DNA from 2 places in the Rhodococcus sp. B50 genome. Region 1 is predicted to be linked to the other one. Evidence: riboswitches for the same ligand, from Rfam matches in the RefSeq annotation. Region 1 holds a riboswitch; the other holds the start of a gene.
The links. A riboswitch is a leader RNA that binds a small molecule or an ion and turns the genes downstream of it on or off. The one in region 1 is predicted to bind glycine.

Region 1 (9,217 bases):
CCTACCAGTACCTGCAGACGCTGCCGCAGATGGCGCAGGGCGACGCCAACAAGATGTGGGTGGTGCCCAGCGACTTCGGTAAGGCGCTCGAAGGTTTCGCGCGAACCCTCGGCGCACCCGGTGAGGACGGCGTCTTCCGGTTCGAGCCGAGTCCCGTCGAAGAGGCGTTGCAGCGACCCGAGGACGACAGTGCCGAGGTCGAGGACTGGTTCGCGACCAAGCGCGACCCCGAGGTGGCCCAGGCCGTCGCCGAAGCCGAGGCGGTCGCGCGCAAGCCGGTCGATCCCGCGGTCCGGACGGGTCTCGCAACAGAGGATGCGCAGGGCGCCGGCGGCGGCCGGTCGGCTTTGCCCACCCCGCCACCGGCACAACGTTGGATTGCGGACGATGCGGCCGAAGAGACGGCCGAACCGCCGCGACAACAGCAGTAGCGCAACGGATCCGAGTGGGAGGGCGCGCCGAGTGGCGCACCCTCCCAACTCGTCATCGGCGTCCGAGCATCGGTAGCGCCATGGCCATCATGATCAGCCCGGCGCCTGCCGCGGCGAGCACCGTCACGGACTCTCCGAACACCGCCATGCCGATCATCAGTGCGACCACGACTTCGAGGTAGGACAGTCCGGACAGCTCCGCGGCGCGAAGATGCTTCCCCGCGACCACGAGCAGACCGAGGGCGAACAGACCGCAGACGACGAAGAACCCGCCGGCCCACAACCAATGCGTCACGGTCATCCCCGACATGTCGGGTCGGGTCACCACGACCATCGCACCCGTCGCGACGGCACCGAAGACGAAGTTCCACAGGCACCGGACGTCGGACGGCATGTCGGTGCGATATCGGTAGCACAGCAGAGCCGCACCGTAGAAGAGACCCGAGGCGACGCCCAGTACCGTGCCCAGCGTCTCGTGCTCACCCCCGGAACGATCACTGCCCACCAGACCCGCAGCAAGGAGCATCCCGGCGAACGCGGTCCCGATCGACAACGCGTCGAGGCGACCGATCCGCTCCTTCAGGAACACCCGCGCGAGGATCGTCGCGACCACGGGACCGAGATAGTGGAGGGCCACGGCCCGGGACAGGTCGGTCAGCACCGTGGCGGACAGATAGGTCGCGAGGGACAGTCCGAGAAAGACACCTCCACCGACGACCGACCAGGACAGGCGGGTCCGGCGCAACTGCCCGAGGCGGCGGGACAGCGCGATCAGGACGAGCATGCCGATCGCGCCGACCGCCATCCGTCCGAGGGTGAGCGCCTCACCGAGAACTGCGCCGTCGGGTGTGGCCTTCCGGCCGAACAGTCCTGCGGCGCCCATCGCGGTCGCGGACAGCACGATCGCGGCGATCCCAAGTCGCCGGTTCGCACGCGGCGGCGACTTCGGGGCGGGGGAGGGAGGGAGAACAAGGCCACGCGACTCGGTCGGCGCGACATCGGCGCGCTGATCGGACAGCGCATCATCGGCGCGCGAAGGCGCGCCCAGGGAAACGGTCACACGTCTACCTCGGGTCCAGGGTGCACGAAACGAGCACCAGCGGGTGTTGTCGTTCCCCGCTCTGTCATCGGACCTGAGAGCTTTCGCGGACGGAGCCGCTTACACCTTCGGTGAACCCGGAAGAGTTGCTTTCCAGAGGAGCCTCGCCGTGGCGGTCTGGGGTGCCTGAGAGATTCCCGGGGAGGTTGCTCCTTCGGCGCCCGCACATGCGGGACTCTCCCGCCGCGGTTCGGTGGCTGTTCAGTTGTCCGTCGAGTATCTCATGGATCGGCAACGGCCGAGCCTTAGGGGCATTCCACGTGAGTACGTGCAGTACCGGTACCCGATGGCTAGCTTGGTCGCCATGAGCGCTCTGCCGAGATCATGGATGCAACTACGGATCGCGGCGGGCGTATACCGGTTTCGGGAGAGCCTGTTCGCCCTGCCCGCCCTGATCGTCGTCGCGGGAGCTGTGCTCGCGGAGGTGAGCGGCTACATCGATCGGAGCGTCGGTCCCTTCTCGTGGGGCATGAAGATGAACAGCAACGCGGCGATCTGGCTGCTGAGCACCGTGGCGGGTGCCACCATCACCACCGCCGGTGTCGTCTTCTCGTTGACCGTCGTGAGCCTGCAGTTGGCCAGCAGTCAATTCTCACCGCGGGTGATGCGGTCCTTCATTCGGGACCGGGGGAGCCAGACGGTCATCGGGATGCTGGTGGCGACCTTCGTCTATTGCGTACTGACGCTACGTCATATCGGCGCGGACGAGGCTGCCCCTGCCCCCACATTGTCGACCACCCTCGCGGTGATCCTCGCGGTGTCCACCGTGGTGCTCATCATCGCCTATCTGAACCGGCTGGCCCACGGTCTTCAGGTCGGCGAGGTCGTGCGCAGCATCGCGTCGGAGGCCGAGAACGTCATCTCGAGCACGAGTCGGACTGCGCACGGCGAGATCCACGCCGACCGGGTGCCGGAGCCGGATTTCGCCGAGGGGACGACGGTGTACGCTCCACGCGACGGTTGGGTGACCCAGGCGCCGGCCGAACTCGTCCTCGCCGTGGCGCCGCCGGGGGCCGTGGTGCGGATGGAGACGCGTCCCGGCGCGTACATCCACCGGGGGGAACCCCTTCTGCGGATCCATCCGAAACCGGAGCGGGCTGCGATCCTACGGCGGCTCGAAGCGGCCGTGGAGATCTCGAATATGCGCACCATGCAGCAGGACGTGGATTTCGCGCTGCGGCAACTCGTCGACATCGCGCTGCGCGCGTTGAGTCAGGCGATCAACGATCCGACGACTGCGACCGAAGTGGTGCTGCGGCTCGGAAGTCTCCTGCGCACATTGCTGGTCACCGACAGTCCGGCACCGGCGATCACGGGTGCGGAGGGCCGGATCCTGTTGCGTCCGTGGGTCCTGTCTCCGGAGGAGTACATCGAGCATGCCTTCGAACAGATCCGACAGGCAGGTTCGGCGCAGTTGCATGTGGCCACGGCGATCGCCCGGGTGCTGCGCATGCTCATGGACCACGTCTCGGAACGGGGGCGCACGGAGTACGTGCCGGCGCTGCGACACCAGCTGCGTCTGCTCATCGATGCGGTCGTCGCCCGTCCGGAGTTCCATCCGGACGACCTGGAACGTTTTCGGGCCGTCGCGGAGGGATCGGCGGATCCCGCCGAACATCGACCCGCCTGACCGGCCCACGGTGTAGGACCGGCGGGCGACGGCTATCCGTACGGCACAGGAGCCGGCCGATCGGAAGGACGAAGACATGGCAACCCATTTCTCCGTCGGTGACCACGTCAGATGGAACTCGGAAGCCGGATACGTCGAAGGTGTGATCATCGACAAGCACACAGAGGACGTGGAGTTCAAGGGACGCAGGCGACGTTGCAGCGAGGACGAGCCGCAGTACGAGATCCGGAGCGACAAGACGGATCACGTCGCGATGCACAAGGGGAGTGCGCTGAAGAAGATCTGATGGGTCAGGTGATCAGGGCCTGGCCGACGCCGCATACCGCGACCGCCCACAGCACCGAGGTGGACGTGCCGATGATGAACTGTTCCGAGGCGTTCGGCTCGCGCAGTTCGGGATAGCGGGCGAGGCCTTTGACGGCCATGATGACGGCGATCCCCTCGGGCCAGCCGGCGAGGATCGAGGCAGTGACGGCTCCGCGTTCGAGAACTCCGATGACGCGACCACCGCGGAGCGGGCCCGGGGCAGGGGTGGGAGCGGGCCCGGCGTCGGGCTGCCGACGGGCGATCCGGAATGCGACGAGGACCGCGGGCCCGCCTCCGGTGATCGCGGCCGTCGCTGTGAGAACGAGCGTGGCCGCGAGCGCAACGCCCTGAACGGGTGTGGTGGCGGTGGCGGCGAGGGCGGCACCGGCAAGACCCGCGATGCTCAGCGACGCGGACGGCCACACCGGCAGGCTCGGACGCAGGGCGAGCGCAGGCGCGAGGACGGCGACGGCCAGGCACACCAGTGAGAGGACGGTCAACGGTCGGCCCTTTCCAGGAGTCGCCGCACGAGTTCGCGTCCGGCCAGTTCGGCCTGCCATCCGGCGGTGGCGAGGCGCTGGGATACCGCTTGCTTGCTGATGCCGAGGCGCTCGGCTATCCGCGCCTGCGAAAGGCCCTCGCGGGCGAGGTCGACCGCCTGATGTCCCTGTTCGGTCCGGCGCAGCACGACGGTGGCGAGCAGGGTGAGCGCGGCGTCGACGTCGGCGCCGGCCTCGGTGTCGTCACCCTCCGCCGCGACCTGCCCGGACGCGTTCTTGGCACGCTCGACGGCGGTGCGGGCATGTTCGAAGGCGCGCCCGCGACCCGCTCGGGTCTGCTCGGGCAGAGGGGTCTCCACCGGGCCGATCCCTACCCCGGTGCTCCAGTGCTCCCGACGGAGCAGCTCGAGCACGAGGTCGACAACGAGGGCGGGATCGTCCGTGACGGCCTGAACCTCGTCGCCTGCGGTGCGGTCGAAAGGACGGACCAGGGGAACGCTCCGCAATTCGGCGAGAAGATCCGCTACGCGGTCGATGTCTCGGCGACTGCCCCGCTGATCGACCGTCAACACGAACATGGGTCAAGTGTGAAGGCTTGATTCTTGATAATCAAGCCTGAGCGCTTGACTGCAGCCTCTGCTGCAGAACGAACCAGCCTGGCAGGGCGCCCCGTTATCTGGCCGGCTCGTTCCCGGTCAGCTCATGGTGTGCGGTGATCGCGTCCACCGCATCGCCCTCGTACCTCATCCGCTTCGCGATGGTCAGACGGAGTGGCGAAGGTAGGGCAGGGGCGAACTTCTTGAAGTAAGCGCACAGCCATTCCTGGCGTCCGACGAGGAACGGGAAATCGGTCGTCATCATGTTGCGGGCGACGAGCATCGGCAACGGGGCGTCGAGGGGATGGAAGTCGTGGTTCCACAGTCCCGGCTGGGTGCAGCCCGGGTAGAACTGGCCGAGCATGAAACCGTGTTCGACGAACCGCGACTTGAAGTCCGCATGGACGACGTCGATCACTTCGAACCCGGTGAGGTCGGGCAGTACGGTCACCAGCGTCTTCAGGCTTCGATCGCTGTCGTCCTCGCGGGTGAGCTTCGTATACAGCTCGAATTGGTCCTCCACGATGGTGCCGAGGGTTGCGGGGTCGATGCCGGAGCCGTGGACGAACGCTGCTCCGAAGAGTTGCTTGCCGATCGATGGGCGAACGAACGGGCAGACGGGTCCGTCCCGCCCGAGTTCCGGGTGGGGTTCGGTCAGGTACCCGCTCGCCCAGCTCCTCAATAGATGCGCACTCGTTTCGCCTGCGTACTCGGAGGTTTCACCGAACAGATCCACCCAGACCGTGCCCGAGCGAGGTCCGACTCGTCTCTGGATCGGCATCTGCGCTTCCTCCCTCCCGGGAGATGGATATCGCGGCTTCGGCGGGAATTGCGGAAGCCGCTCGGACGAGATCGCCGGAAGGTCGTTGCGAGCGAGAGGGATCGACCCCGTGCGCACGTCCGGGATTCCCGTGGGATCACGCCCTCCGAAGCGCTGGTGCAGATACTGCGGAAAGTGTTGCAGTGCAACAGGGTAGACGATCCCGAATGTGCGCACCTGATTCGGACGGTGTATCGTCCGCTCGCGCGCATCTTGCGCTCACGCGGCCGCCGGAGTGATATGAATTCTCCTTCATGCGGAGTTTACCGAAAGTTTTGCATTCTAAGTTTCTAAAATGAGCATAGCGCGGACGCAAGGTCTCTATCCATCCCTTCAAACAAACCTTCGGTATATGAAACGAATGTGCCGAATGTCGCGGATATACAGATGCCGTTCTCCGCGGCGTGACCTGGTCGCATCTCGATCTCGTTATGCTGCACAGCATTGCAGCGCAACTATCCTGGCTCCTACGCTGACGCATACATTTCGAAGTGACGTGCCACAGCATTCTCGTGAAGGGGGCCCCTGTGGCCACTCCCGTCGTAGGCCTCGAGAAGCAATCCGGCGACGAGCACGCGGGTGCATTCCCGCTGACTCCGGCACAGTACGGCATCTGGCTCGCCCAGCAACTCGTACCCGAAGTCCCTTTCGTCATCGCTCAATACGTGGAATTCCGCGGAGACCTCGACCTCGATCTGCTGAGGTGGGCGTCGACGACCGCCGGGCGGGAATTCGAGACCGTCCTCCTACGCCTCGTCGATGTGGACGGCCGTCCGTACCAGGTCGTCGACCGAGATCTCGATGTCCCCACCGAAGTGGTCGATCTCCGTGGTGAGCGCGATCCACGGAGGGTGGCAGAGGAGTGGCTCCGACGGGACGTGGAATCGCCGGTCGACCTGATGGCGGACCGGTTGTGTCGCATCGTGGTCCTGCGAATCGGTGATGCCCACTACTTCGTATACGTCAAAGCCCATCACGTCGTACTCGACGGATTCGGCGCGATGATCATCGTTCGCCGCGGCGCCGAATTGTATTCCCGGGCGCTCGCCTCCCGGAGCGCCGACTCGGACGAGACGACGGCGCAGGACAAGCCGCCCTCGGAGCTCCGCACGCTGTACGAGAAGGACCTGCACTATCGCGCCTCGCGCCGGTTCGTTGCGGACCGGGAGTACTGGAGCGACCGAGTTCGCGACATGCCTGTTCTCGTCGATGCCACGGAGGTTCCCCCTGCAACACGGACCATTACGGCAGAGACGGACCTGTCGGACGCTGCGGACGCGTACCTGTCGGGTTCGTCGGCGCTGCGGGACGCTTCCTCGGCCGCAGTGGTACTCGCGGCCGCCGCTTGTTTCTTCTCGCGGCGGTCGGGACGGTACGAGGTACTCGTGAACATTCCGGTCTCCGCGCGAACAACGGCGGAGCTGCGACGGTCCGCCGGAATGCTCGTCAATGTCGTTCCGCTGCGGATCCGGGTGGATCCGGACGAACCCGTCGAGGATCTCGTCCGCCGAATGCAGATCGAACTGGTCGGCGCGCTCCGACACCAGGCGTGCGGCCTCGACGACATCCACCGAGCCACCTCCGAACCTGTATCCCGATTCTCGGTACCACTGGTCAACGTCATGCTGTTCGATCAGCAACCCGTGCTGGGAGAGGTCGTGGGGATACCGCATGTCCTGTCCCGGGGGCCCGTCGGAGACCGGTTGATCACCGTCCACCGCCGCAGTGCACCTTCCGGTACCGTGATCGAGTTCCGTGCGAACCCGAACCGGTACGCGGAGAACGAGGTACGTGCGCAGTGCATCTGTTTCATGGAGATCCTCGAGCGGTTCGTCGCAGTGGATCCCCGAACGCCGGTCGGATCGATCCACCCGCCGAGCGCCGGAGCGGCTGCACCTCGCTACCGAAGAAACACCGTGCTCGACCACTGGCGGTACATCCTGGCCGGTGCACCGACACCGCCAACCCTGTCGCCCACCGGGGCTCGAACCGGCACCGCAGGCGCTCCCTCCTCGTGGGAACGGTTCGTTCACCCCCTCGGGAGCGACCTGCATCGGGTGGGCGCCGAGCGCACCGCAGATCGATTCACGATGCTGCACGCCGCGACCGCAATCCTCGTCGCCAGGTCGAGTGGTACCGACGACGTCGTCCTCGGGGTCCCGGTCCCGGCCGGGACCGGAGGACACAGGACCGGCACTCTGCGCCCTGCGGGGCCACATCGCACCCCTGCTCGCGCGGTGCTGCCCTTACGGACCCGTGTGTCCCTCGGCATGCGCTTCCGAGAAATCCTCGAGGACATCTCCCGGGGGACCCGGGACGCCCTCGCACATGCCGACGTACCTGCGGCGGCACTGCTCGACGTGCTGGCACCGACACGGAACGGATCGCATGCCCCACTCTTCCGCGTCACCGTCGAAGAGTTCGGCGACGCGGCCACCGACGCGAACGCAGAGGTCGAGCATGCGGCCCTCGGCGACGTCGACCTTCGCATCGGTCTCGTCCTTCCACAGCTCGACGCCGGTGAGGGCGGTGCGCCGACGTCCGGCGCCATGCTCCGGATCCGGTACGCCGCGGACGTCCACACCGGGCCCGCGATCGAGCACATCGCCCGTCGGCTGGAGCGGATCCTCACGACGGTCGAAGCGGATCCGACGATACGGGTCGGCGATATCGATCTGCTCGATGCAACCGAAAGGAGCGCGCTCGTACCCGCGGTCGGCTCGCCGCCGGCCCCCGAGCGTCTGCTGCCGGAGATCCTCGTCGACGCCGCACTCCGTGCCCCCGAGGCCACAGCAGTGTCCAGCGGCGACACCCGCTCGAGCTACCGAGAACTCGACGAACGGTCGAATCGGCTGGCCCGCATGCTCGTCGAGTCGGGTGCAGGACCGGAACGGTTCGTCGCGATCGGCATGTCCCGGTCCGTCGACTCGGTGGTCTCGATCTGGGCCGTCGCGAAGGCAGGTGCGGCCTTCGTCCCGATCGACCCTGCCTACCCGCCGGCCCGGATCGAGTACATGTTGCGCGACTGTGGTGCCGTGCTCGGACTTACCGCAGTCGGCGAACGGTCCCTGCTTCCCGACACCGTGCCGTGGACGGTGGTCGATGATCAGGAGGTGGTCGCAGCATCGAACCGGTACAGCTCGTCCCGGGTGACCGACGCGGACCGGTGCGCGACCGCGCATGTAGATCAACCCGCCTATCTCATCTACACCTCCGGCTCGACGGGACGGCCGAAGGGCGTGCTCGTCACGCACCGTGGCCTGTCGAACCTCGTCGCGCACACCCGCACTCTGGCCGGCAGCGACGCGCGGGTCTGGCACGGGACGTCCCCGAGCTTCGACTTGGCGGTACTGGAATTGCTGGTCGCGTTCGGGTCCGCTGCGCATCTGGTGATCGGCCCGGCGGACGCATCCGCCGGGGACGATCTCGCCCACGCGTTGCGCGCGGAGCGGATCACCCACTTCTGCACCACTCCTGCGGTCCTGGCCACGGTCGATCCGGCGATCCCCGAGAACCTGTCCTTCGTGAGCGTCGGCGGTGAGGACTGCCCGGCCTGGCTCGTGGAGCGATGGGCTCCGGGCCGTCGCATGGTCAACGGATACGGACCCAGTGAGATCACCGTGCAGATGGCCTCGGAAGACCTCGAGCCCGGCAAACCGGTCACTGCAGGCGTTCTCGGGCCCGGATTCCGGGCCGTCGTGCTCGACGCTCGGCTGCATCCGGTGCCGCCCGGGGTGATCGGCGAGCTGTACGCGGCAGGACCTGCCCTGGCGCGGGGATACCACCGGCGACCGGGAACGACGGCGACGCGGTTCGTCGCAAACCCCTTCGGGCC
Region 2 (9,217 bases), 520 kb from region 1:
ATCATGGACGAGGAGCGACGCACCACCGTCAACCTCGCCGCCTGCATCCAAGCCGCCGCCGACCGCGTGGTGTTCATCAACACCGGCTTCCTCGACCGCACCGGCGACGAGATCCACACCTCCATGGAGGCCGGACCGGTCGTCCGCAAGGCCGCCATGAAGCAGCAGCGCTGGATCACCGCCTACGAGGACTGGAACGTCGACACCGGCCTGGCCTGCGGCCTGCAGGGCAAGGCCCAGATCGGCAAGGGCATGTGGGCCATGACCGACCTCATGCGCGACATGGTCGAGCAGAAGATCGGCCAGCCCAAGGCCGGCGCCAACACCGCCTGGGTGCCCTCACCCACCGGCGCCACCCTGCACGCCACCCACTACCACGAGGTCGACGTCTTCGCCGTCCAGGACCAGCTGAAGGGCACCAGCCGCGCGACCGTCGACGACATCCTCACCATCCCCCTCGCCGAGAACCCGAACTGGACCGACGACGAGAAGCGCGAAGAACTCGACAACAACTGCCAGTCCATCCTCGGCTACGTCGTGCGCTGGATCGACGCCGGCGTCGGCTGCTCGAAGGTCCCCGACATCCACGACATCGCCCTCATGGAGGACCGCGCCACTCTGCGCATCTCCAGCCAGCTCCTCGCCAACTGGATCCGCCACGACGTCGTCACCGCCGACGACGTCGTCGCCTCCCTCGAGCGCATGGCCCCCGTCGTCGACCGGCAGAACGACGGCGATCCCGGCTACCGGCCCCTCGCCCCGAACTTCGACGACAGCATCGCCTTCCAGGCCGCCAAGGAACTCATCCTCGAAGGCACCACGCAACCCAGCGGCTACACCGAGCCGATCCTGCACCGCCGTCGCCGCGAGTACAAGGCCAAGTACGCCTGACCCGCACCACCGACCCACAGGGCCCCGATCCGCACCGGATCGGGGCCTTGCCCGTCCCCGCACCGCGCGGCGGAGCCGGATCACACTCCGCCCCTCACTAGACTCGACGATCGGATCGACGAACGAAACGAGGCGGACACGACGTGGGGCGACATCGCGGCAACGGACGACGAGGAATCAGCACGAGCGTCATCGTGGTCGCCGTAGGCGTAGTACTCGCTCTCCTCGCCGTCCTCGGCTGGTTCCGCCTCCGCGACAACATCGACAACCAGGCCACCGCCGCCGCCGAAACCTGCGTCGAAGGCGACACCGTCCTGAACATCGCCGCCGACCCCCTCATCGCCCCCGCCCTCACCGAACTCGCCGACCGCTGGACCGACGACGGCGTCCGCGTCATCCGCGACCGCTGCGTCACCACCGAGATCACCTCCGTCGACAGCCTCGTCGCCGCCGACACCCTCGCCACCGGCAACTGGGACCCGGTCCTCGCCCCCGAACCCGCCCTGTGGGTGCCCCTCGACAGCCGCATGAGCGCCCGCGCCTCCGACGCCGTCGACGGCACACCCCGCTCCCTCGCCACCTCCCCGGTCGTGCTCGCCGTCCCCACCGACCTCGGTCGTGCCCTCACCACCGCCACCGTCCGCTGGCAGGACCTGCCCCGACTCCAGAACGACCCGGTCGCCATGCGCGAGAGCGGACTCGACATCTGGGGCGCCCTCGGCCTCGCCCTGCCCACCGGCACCGAGACCCACGCCACCACCCTCGCCCTCGAAGCGGTCACCGCCGCCACCACCGGCATCGGCGCCGGTCCGGTCACCCTCGAACAGGCCGCCACCCCCGCCGCCATCACCGCCGTGAGCACCCTCGCGCTCGGCGCCGACACCCTCGGCGCGATCGGCACCACCGCCGACACCCTTACCGCACTCGGCGCCGACCCCGACACCGAGGCCCCCGTCCACGCCGTGCCCGTCATCGAGCAGCAACTGCACCGCGCCCTCACCGACGGACAGATCCGCGGACTCACCGGTCACCTGCCCATCGGCGCCGCACCCGTGGTCGATTTCCCCACCGCCGTCGTCGATGCTCCCTGGGTGGACGAGACCCTCGCCCGCGCGGCCGCAGAGTTCACCGACTACGCCCGCCGCCCCGAACAGGCCGACACCCTCACCGCGCACGGCTTCCGCACCGCCGACGCCACCCCGGAACCCGCCGGGGAACTGCCGCTGCCCCGCGTCGAGACCGCCCTCGCCCCGGCCGCCCCCACCGTCGACGACGTCCTCGTCGCCCTGCGTCTCGCCCCGGTGTCCCCACGCAAGGTCACGATGGTGGTCGACACCTCCACCTCCATGGGCGCCCCCGCCGGGGACGGCACGCGGCTCGGCGCCACCGCCGGCGCCGTGCGCGAGGCCATGCGACGCGCCTCCATCAACTCGGTGATGGGCATGTACGTCTTCGCCGACACTCCCAGCGGGCACCGCGTCGCCGTCATCCGCGACGGACTCACCGACGCCAAGCGCGCGGCGATGTCCTCGGTGCTCGACGACATCGACCTCGTCGACGACGAACCTGTCTACGCCACCCTCACCGCCGCCTATCGCGACGCCGTGGACAATTACGATCCGACCCGACCGAACTCCGTGCTCGCCGTCGTCGACAGCGACGACCCCGACGACGCGGCCGCCCGCGACCTGCTCGCCGCGATCGACGAACTCTCGTCCCCCGACACCCCCGTGCGGATCGACGTCGTCGTCCTCGGCGATCGCACCGACCCCACCCTCGAGCAGGCCGTCGAGGCGACCGACGGCAGCCTCACCGTCCTCGACACCACCGACCCGGCCGATCTCACCGACCTCCTCCGAAAGTTGACGTCCTGACCGTGCTCCGACTTCTCGTCGTGGGGATCTTCCTCGCCCTCCTCACCTACCTGCTGCATCGACGACTCGTCCGGGCACCCGGCCTACCGCGTCCTGCCGCTCTCGCCGCCGACCTCGTCCTCGTGGCGATGTTCGTGCTCACGCTCGGCGCCGCCGAGGTGGGCACCGTGCTCGACCCCGCCTGGGCCCGCCCCATCGGATTCCTCGGGTGGACCTGGCTGGCGGTGGTGCTGTACCTGATGCTCGGGCTCCTGCTCATCGGCGTGGGCCTGCTGATCACCCGTATCGTCCGACGTGGCCGATCCGGGCCGACACCCGACGACGGCACATCCGACGCCGCGCCCGCGCGACGCGGCCTGCGCATCGCCACCGCCGCGCTCGTCGTGGCCGCCCTCGCCGCCGTCGGATACGGCACGGTCGAGGCCGACCGCCCGCAGATCGTCACCGTGCCGGTCGCCCTGCAGGACCTGCCCGACGGCTTCGACGGTGTCCGCGTCGCCCTCGTCACCGACCTGCACGTCGGTCCGGCCAGGGGCGCCGAGTTCGTGCAGCGCGTCGTCGACCTCGTCGCCGAGCAGCAACCCGACCTGATCGTGCTCGGTGGCGACCTCGCCGACGGTACCGTCGAACTCGTCGGCTCCGACCTCGAACCGCTCCGGCGGCTGCAGGCCCCACTCGGGGTGTACGGAGTCAGCGGCAACCATGAGTACTACTCCGACGACGCGGAGTCATGGCTCGACCGCTGGGAGACCCTCGGTGTGCGCGCCCTGCGCAACGAACACGTCCTCCTCGAACGCGACGGCGACGTCGTCGCGCTCGCCGGCGTCCACGACTACACCGCCACCGAACCCCACCATCCCGACATGCCCGCCGCCCTCGACGGCATCGCGGACGGTACCCCCGTGATCCTCGCCGCGCACCAGCCCCGGCACCTCGACGAAGCCCGGGAGCTCGGCGTCGATCTCCAGCTGTCCGGCCACACCCACGGCGGCCAGATGTGGCCGCTGCGGCCGTTCGTCTCCCTCGCCAACCCCACCGTCACCGGGCTCGACCGCTTCGGCGACACACAGATCTACACATCCCAGGGCACCGGCGCCTGGGGACCGCCCGTGCGGGTCGGTACCCCACCGGAGATCTCCGTCCTCGAGCTGACGACCGGGAACTGATCGCCTCCTTTTCGGGGATCGGTGAGTTGCGTTGTCAACGGGGACAGTTTCTGGATTTTATTGGTTTCCGTATAAGTCGGAGTTTACTCGAAGATCAGGGTGGCCGACGGAAACATCCGTCGGCCACCCGCAGCCTCAGCCGCTGTACGCCTCCAAGGGCGGGCACGAGCACACCAGGTTCCGGTCGCCGTGCGCACCGTCGATGCGTCGCACGGCCGGCCACACCTTGGCCCGGCTCTTCCCCATCGGGAACACCGCGATCTCCCGCGAGTACGGGTGACTCCACTCGTCCACCAGGCATTCCGCGGTGTGCGGAGCCCCGCGCAGCGGGTTGTCCTCCACCGGCCACTCCCCTGCCCCGACCCTGTCGATCTCACCGCGGATCGAGATCATCGCGTCGATGAACGCGTCGAGTTCGGCAACGTCCTCGCTCTCGGTGGGCTCGACCATGAGGGTGCCCGCCACCGGGAAGCTCATCGTCGGGGCGTGGAAGCCGTAATCGGCCAGGCGCTTCGCGACGTCGTCGACGGTCACCCCGGTCGCCTTCGTCAGCGGACGCAGATCCAGGATGCACTCGTGGGCGACCATGCCGTTCTCCCCCGTGTACAGCACCGGGAAGTACTCGTCGAGACGCCGGGCGACGTAATTGGCCGACGCGATCGCCGTCAACGACGCGCGGCGCAGCCCCTCGGCACCCATCATCTTGATGTACGCCCAGGTGATCGGCAGGATCGACGCCGATCCGAAGGGTGCCGCCGAGACCGGCCCGACTCCCCCGAGACCCGGCTCCGCGGGATGACCCGGCAGGTACGGGGCCAGATGCGACCGGACCCCGATCGGCCCCACGCCCGGTCCGCCGCCGCCGTGCGGAATGCAGAAGGTCTTGTGCAGGTTCAGGTGGCTGACATCGCCGCCGAACTTGCCCGGTCGTGCCAGACCCACGAGCGCGTTGAGGTTGGCGCCGTCGATGTACACCTGGCCGCCGGCATCGTGCACGGCACCGCAGATGTCGGCGATGTCGTGCTCGTAGACACCGTGCGTGGACGGATAGGTGATCATGATCGCGGCAAGTCGCGCACCGTGGTCGGCGATCTTGGCGCGCAGATCGTCGAGATCGACGTCGCCATTGGGGCGGCACGCGACGACCTCGACGCGCATCCCTGCCATCACGGCGGACGCGGCGTTGGTGCCGTGTGCGCTCGACGGGATGAGGCAGATGTCCCGATCGGTGTCGCCGCGGTCGAGGTGGTAGTGGCGGATCGCGAGCAGACCCGCGTATTCACCCTGGCTGCCGGCGTTGGGTTGCAGGCTCACGGCGTCGTAGCCCGTGACCGCGGCGAGCCAGCCTTCGAGATCGGCGATGAGGCGGCGGATCCCTGCCGTCTGATCCGCCGGAGCGAAGGGGTGCAGACCCGCGAACTCGGGCCAGGTTATGGCTTCCATCTCTGCGGCGGCGTTGAGCTTCATCGTGCACGAGCCGAGCGGGATCATCGTGCGGTCCAGCGCGAGGTCCTTGTCGGACAGGCGCCGCAGGTAACGCATCATCGCGGTCTCGGTGCGGTAGCGGGTGAACGCCTCGTGCTGCAGGAACTCGCTCGTGCGGGCCAGAGCCTCCGGCAGCGCCGTTGCCTCGGGGGCGTCTCCACCGGTCGTGCCGAAGGCACGCAGGACGGCGTCGACGTGCGCGGCGGTGGTGGCCTCGTCGCAGGAGATCGACACGTGATCGTCGTCGACGCGGTACAGGTTGATGCCCGCCTCGCGTGCGGCGGCGAGCACGGCGTCGGCGCGTCCCGGAACGCGCACGAGGACGGTGTCGAAGAACTCGTCGTGCACGACCTCCACGCCACCGCCCTTCAGACCATCCGCGAGGCGCCGCGCATGCCCGGCGACGCGACGTGCGATGGCCGCGAGGCCCTCCGCGCCGTGGTACGAGGCGTACATCGCCGCGAGCACGGCGAGGAGCACCTGGGCGGTGCAGATGTTGCTGGTCGCCTTCTCGCGGCGGATGTGCTGCTCGCGGGTCTGCAACGCGAGGCGGTAGGCCGGGTTGCCGTCCGCGTCCACCGAGACACCGACGAGCCGACCCGGCAGAGTGCGGGTGTGGGCGCTACCGACGGCGAGGTAACCGGCGTGCGGGCCACCGAAGCCCATGGGCACACCGAACCGCTGGGTGGTACCGAAGCACGCGTCGGCGCCCTGTTCGCCGGGCGGGGTGATGAGGGTCATGGCCAGCAGGTCGGCTCCGACGGCGACGAGCGCGCCGCGGTCGTGGGCGGCTGCGATGATCGGCGCGGCGTCGACGATGCGTCCCGAAGCGCCGGGAACCTGGAGGATCACACCGAAGAACTCGCCGTCGGGCAGTCCGTCGACGGCGAGGTCGACGGTGACGATCTCGATGCCGAGCGGTTCGGCGCGGGTCGCCAGCACTGCCGCGGTCTGCTCGAACAGGTCGAGGTCGACGACGAGACGCGGGCTCTTGGACCTGCGGTTGGCGCGGCGTAGCAGGGTCATCGCCTCGGCGGCCGCGGTGGCCTCGTCGAGCATGGACGAGTTGGCGATCTCCATGCCGGTCAGGTCGGCGACCATGGTCTGGAAGTTCAGCAGCGCCTCGAGGCGTCCCTGGCTGATCTCCGGCTGATAGGGGGTGTAGGCGGTGTACCAGGCCGGGTTCTCGATGATGTTGCGCAACAACACGGGCGGCGTGAGCGTGTCGTAGTAGCCGTGACCGATCATCGACGTCGCCACGGTGTTCTGCGACGCGAGCGCCTTCAGTTCGGCGAGCACCTCGTGCTCGGAGCGGGGCGCGTCGAGCACGTCGAGTCCGGTCGGCACGTTGTCGGCGCGATCGTCGAGGATGGCGGCCGGCACCGCCGCGGAAGCGAGGGCGTCGAGGGAGTCGACTCCGACGACGTCGAGGATCCGGTTCAGGCCGGCGGTGTCGGGGCCGATGTGGCGATCGGCGAAGTTCGAGGTGACGGCATCTGTCATCGCAGCTCCCGGGCTGGTCGGCGAGGTCCACGTGCGCGGTCGCGCGAAGTGGTTCCTCCCCCTCTGTCGTGAGCTCGCGGTGCGAGCGCCTGAGAGATTCGGCCGGCCAGAGCCTTTCCCCGTGGGCGGGCGGGTGCTCCCGCCGCTTTCCAGAGACGTCGGAGCTCACGCGGTCCCGGTTGCCTGAGAGATTGACGGGGAGGTGCTGCTCCTTCGGCGCCCGGCTCGGTGTCCGGGTCTCTCCCGCGTGATGGCGACGCGACTTCGATTCTAGATCACGCCGCGGGGGTCGAAATACCGCAGGTGTGGATAGGCCCCGGTGGCGGGAGGCGGATCGGCGGTGCGGTCAGCCGATGCGGCGGTTGATGCGCTCGCGCCGACGCGACGCCAGTTCGTCCTCGGGGCGTTCCTCGACGCCGCCGCCGTCGGCGCGTTCGGCGGGGAAGTCGGCGATGCTGCCGGTGAGCTCGCGCATCGCGCCGCTCACTGCGATCCCGAAGACGCCCTGCCCGCCCTGCAGCAGATCGACGACCTCTTCCGGCGACGTGCATTCGTAGACGGTGGTGCCGTCCGAGAAGAGGGTGATCTTCGCGAGATCGCCCACTCCGCGGCTGCGGAGGTGATCGACAGCCACCCGGATGTTCTGCAGCGAGACGCCGGTGTCGAGCAGGCGTTTGACGATCTTGAGGACGAGGATGTCCTTGAACGAGTACAGCCGTTGGCTACCGGAGCCGGCGGCCCCACGGATGGACGGGACCACCAGATTCGTGCGGGCCCAGTAGTCGAGCTGGCGGTAACTGATTCCCGCGATCTGGCAGGCGATGGGCACACGGTAGCCGACGAGTTCATCGGGCACCGAGTTGTCCGGAAACAGGCCCGGCTGGATCTCGTCGGTCTCGTTCGTCCGTGGCGCCGGATTCGAGCGATCGCCGGAATCGACGCCGAGTGGCTGTCCCTTCGTCCGATCTCGCACTACTGACTCCCTCTCGCGCGCCCAGTTCTGCCTCGCAACGACCGATTGGCGGATCCCCCCGACCACATCCGATCATCGAGCGCTCCCAGGCTCACCGAGTCATCCCTGGCGGATCAACTCAGCGTACGCTCCGGTGTTGGGCGCTGGGCTGCAACACGCCGACCGGAAGGCAACGTTCGACATTACTACCGCTACGGCCGACGCGCGCGCCAACGCTCGTCGCCGTACGGACGGACGGCACTCAGCCGTCCGTCGCCTTGAAGTCGTCGGGCGAGACGGAGTCGAGGAACTCCTTGAACTTCTCGACCTCGTCCTCCCGCTCGTCCGGCATGACCAGTCCTGCTTCGGTGAGCACCTGCTCCTCGACGTGGACCGGCGCGCCGATGCGCAAGGCTACCGCCACCCCGTCGGAAGGCCGGCAGGACACGCGCATTCCTCCGTCGAAGATCAGATCCGCGTAGAACGTCCCTTCGCGCAGGTCGACGATGCGCACTTCGCGCAGGTTGTGACCGAAGGCCTCGAGGAGGTTCTTGATCAGGTCGTGGGTCAGTGGCCGTGCCGGTTCGACCCCCTGCTGTTCGAGGGCGATGGCGGTCGCTTCGTTCTGACCGATCCAGATCGGCAGGTATCGATCGCCGTCGACCTCCCGCAGCAGGAGGACAGGCTGGTTCTGCGGCTGTTCGATACGAATCCCTACTATCCGCATCTCGCTCATCGCGATGCCTCCGTCCTGCTGCTCGTCGGTGGTGGACCACCCGACAGGTACTGCCTGGAATTCTAGTGTCCTCCAGCGCATCCGTCAGGTGCCGTAGGTCACGACCCCGACGGGTGGGCCCCTGGTCGCAATCGGCGCCGAGTTCGTCGCCTCAGCGGTCGAGTGCCCCCTGCACCGCCGCTTTCACCAGGCAGGTGTGCAAGGTCAACGACAGTGCTGCCAGTTCGCGCACCATCTCCTCGGCACGCTGCCGCGCCCCTGCGTCGCGGCCCTTCGCGATCGGACCGGCGATCTGCGCGACGAGCGCGGCCTCGCGGTCGGCGGCGAGCTTGAACGCCCGCAGATGCCGAACCTCGAGGCCGAACTCCGCCATCGCCTTCGCCGTGCGGGCGAGCAGCACCGCGTCCTCATCGAAGAATCCGGCCGCCCCCGGCTTGACCAGACCTGCACCCACCAGTTCGGTGAGGAAGGCCGCGTCGATGCCGGCGCGAGTGCACAGATCGTCGCGGCTCACCCGGATCTCACGGTCGCTGCGCAGATCCTCGGGTGAAACCTCACCGCGGGCGACCGCCAGCGGGCGCGGCCGGGTGATCCGGGTATCGACCGATCC

Region 2: another riboswitch for glycine. It lies ahead of gcvP (aminomethyl-transferring glycine dehydrogenase); the one in region 1 lies ahead of GON09_RS06665 (DMT family transporter).

Annotation. Positions count from the first base shown of each region.
Region 1 covers NZ_WPAG02000002.1:1,373,202-1,382,418, reverse strand. Annotated here, with positions in the region: gene GON09_RS06670 (SPFH domain-containing protein) at 1-431, shown strand, start outside; gene GON09_RS06665 (DMT family transporter) at 484-1,491, opposite strand; glycine riboswitch at 1,634-1,723, opposite strand; gene GON09_RS06660 (DUF2254 domain-containing protein) at 1,835-3,160, shown strand; gene GON09_RS06655 (DUF2945 domain-containing protein) at 3,237-3,446, shown strand; gene GON09_RS06650 (hypothetical protein) at 3,451-3,966, opposite strand; gene GON09_RS06645 (SatD family protein) at 3,963-4,544, opposite strand; gene GON09_RS06640 (DUF6875 domain-containing protein) at 4,639-5,343, opposite strand; gene GON09_RS06635 (non-ribosomal peptide synthetase) at 5,910-9,217, shown strand, end outside.
Region 2 covers NZ_WPAG02000002.1:853,780-862,996, reverse strand. Annotated here, with positions in the region: gene GON09_RS04365 (malate synthase G) at 1-891, shown strand, start outside; gene GON09_RS04360 (substrate-binding domain-containing protein) at 1,035-2,765, shown strand; gene GON09_RS04355 (metallophosphoesterase) at 2,768-3,931, shown strand; gene gcvP (aminomethyl-transferring glycine dehydrogenase) at 4,067-6,919, opposite strand; glycine riboswitch at 7,080-7,175, opposite strand; gene GON09_RS04345 (MerR family transcriptional regulator) at 7,266-7,892, opposite strand; gene GON09_RS04340 (bifunctional nuclease family protein) at 8,134-8,607, opposite strand; gene ftsR (transcriptional regulator FtsR) at 8,759-9,217, opposite strand, start outside.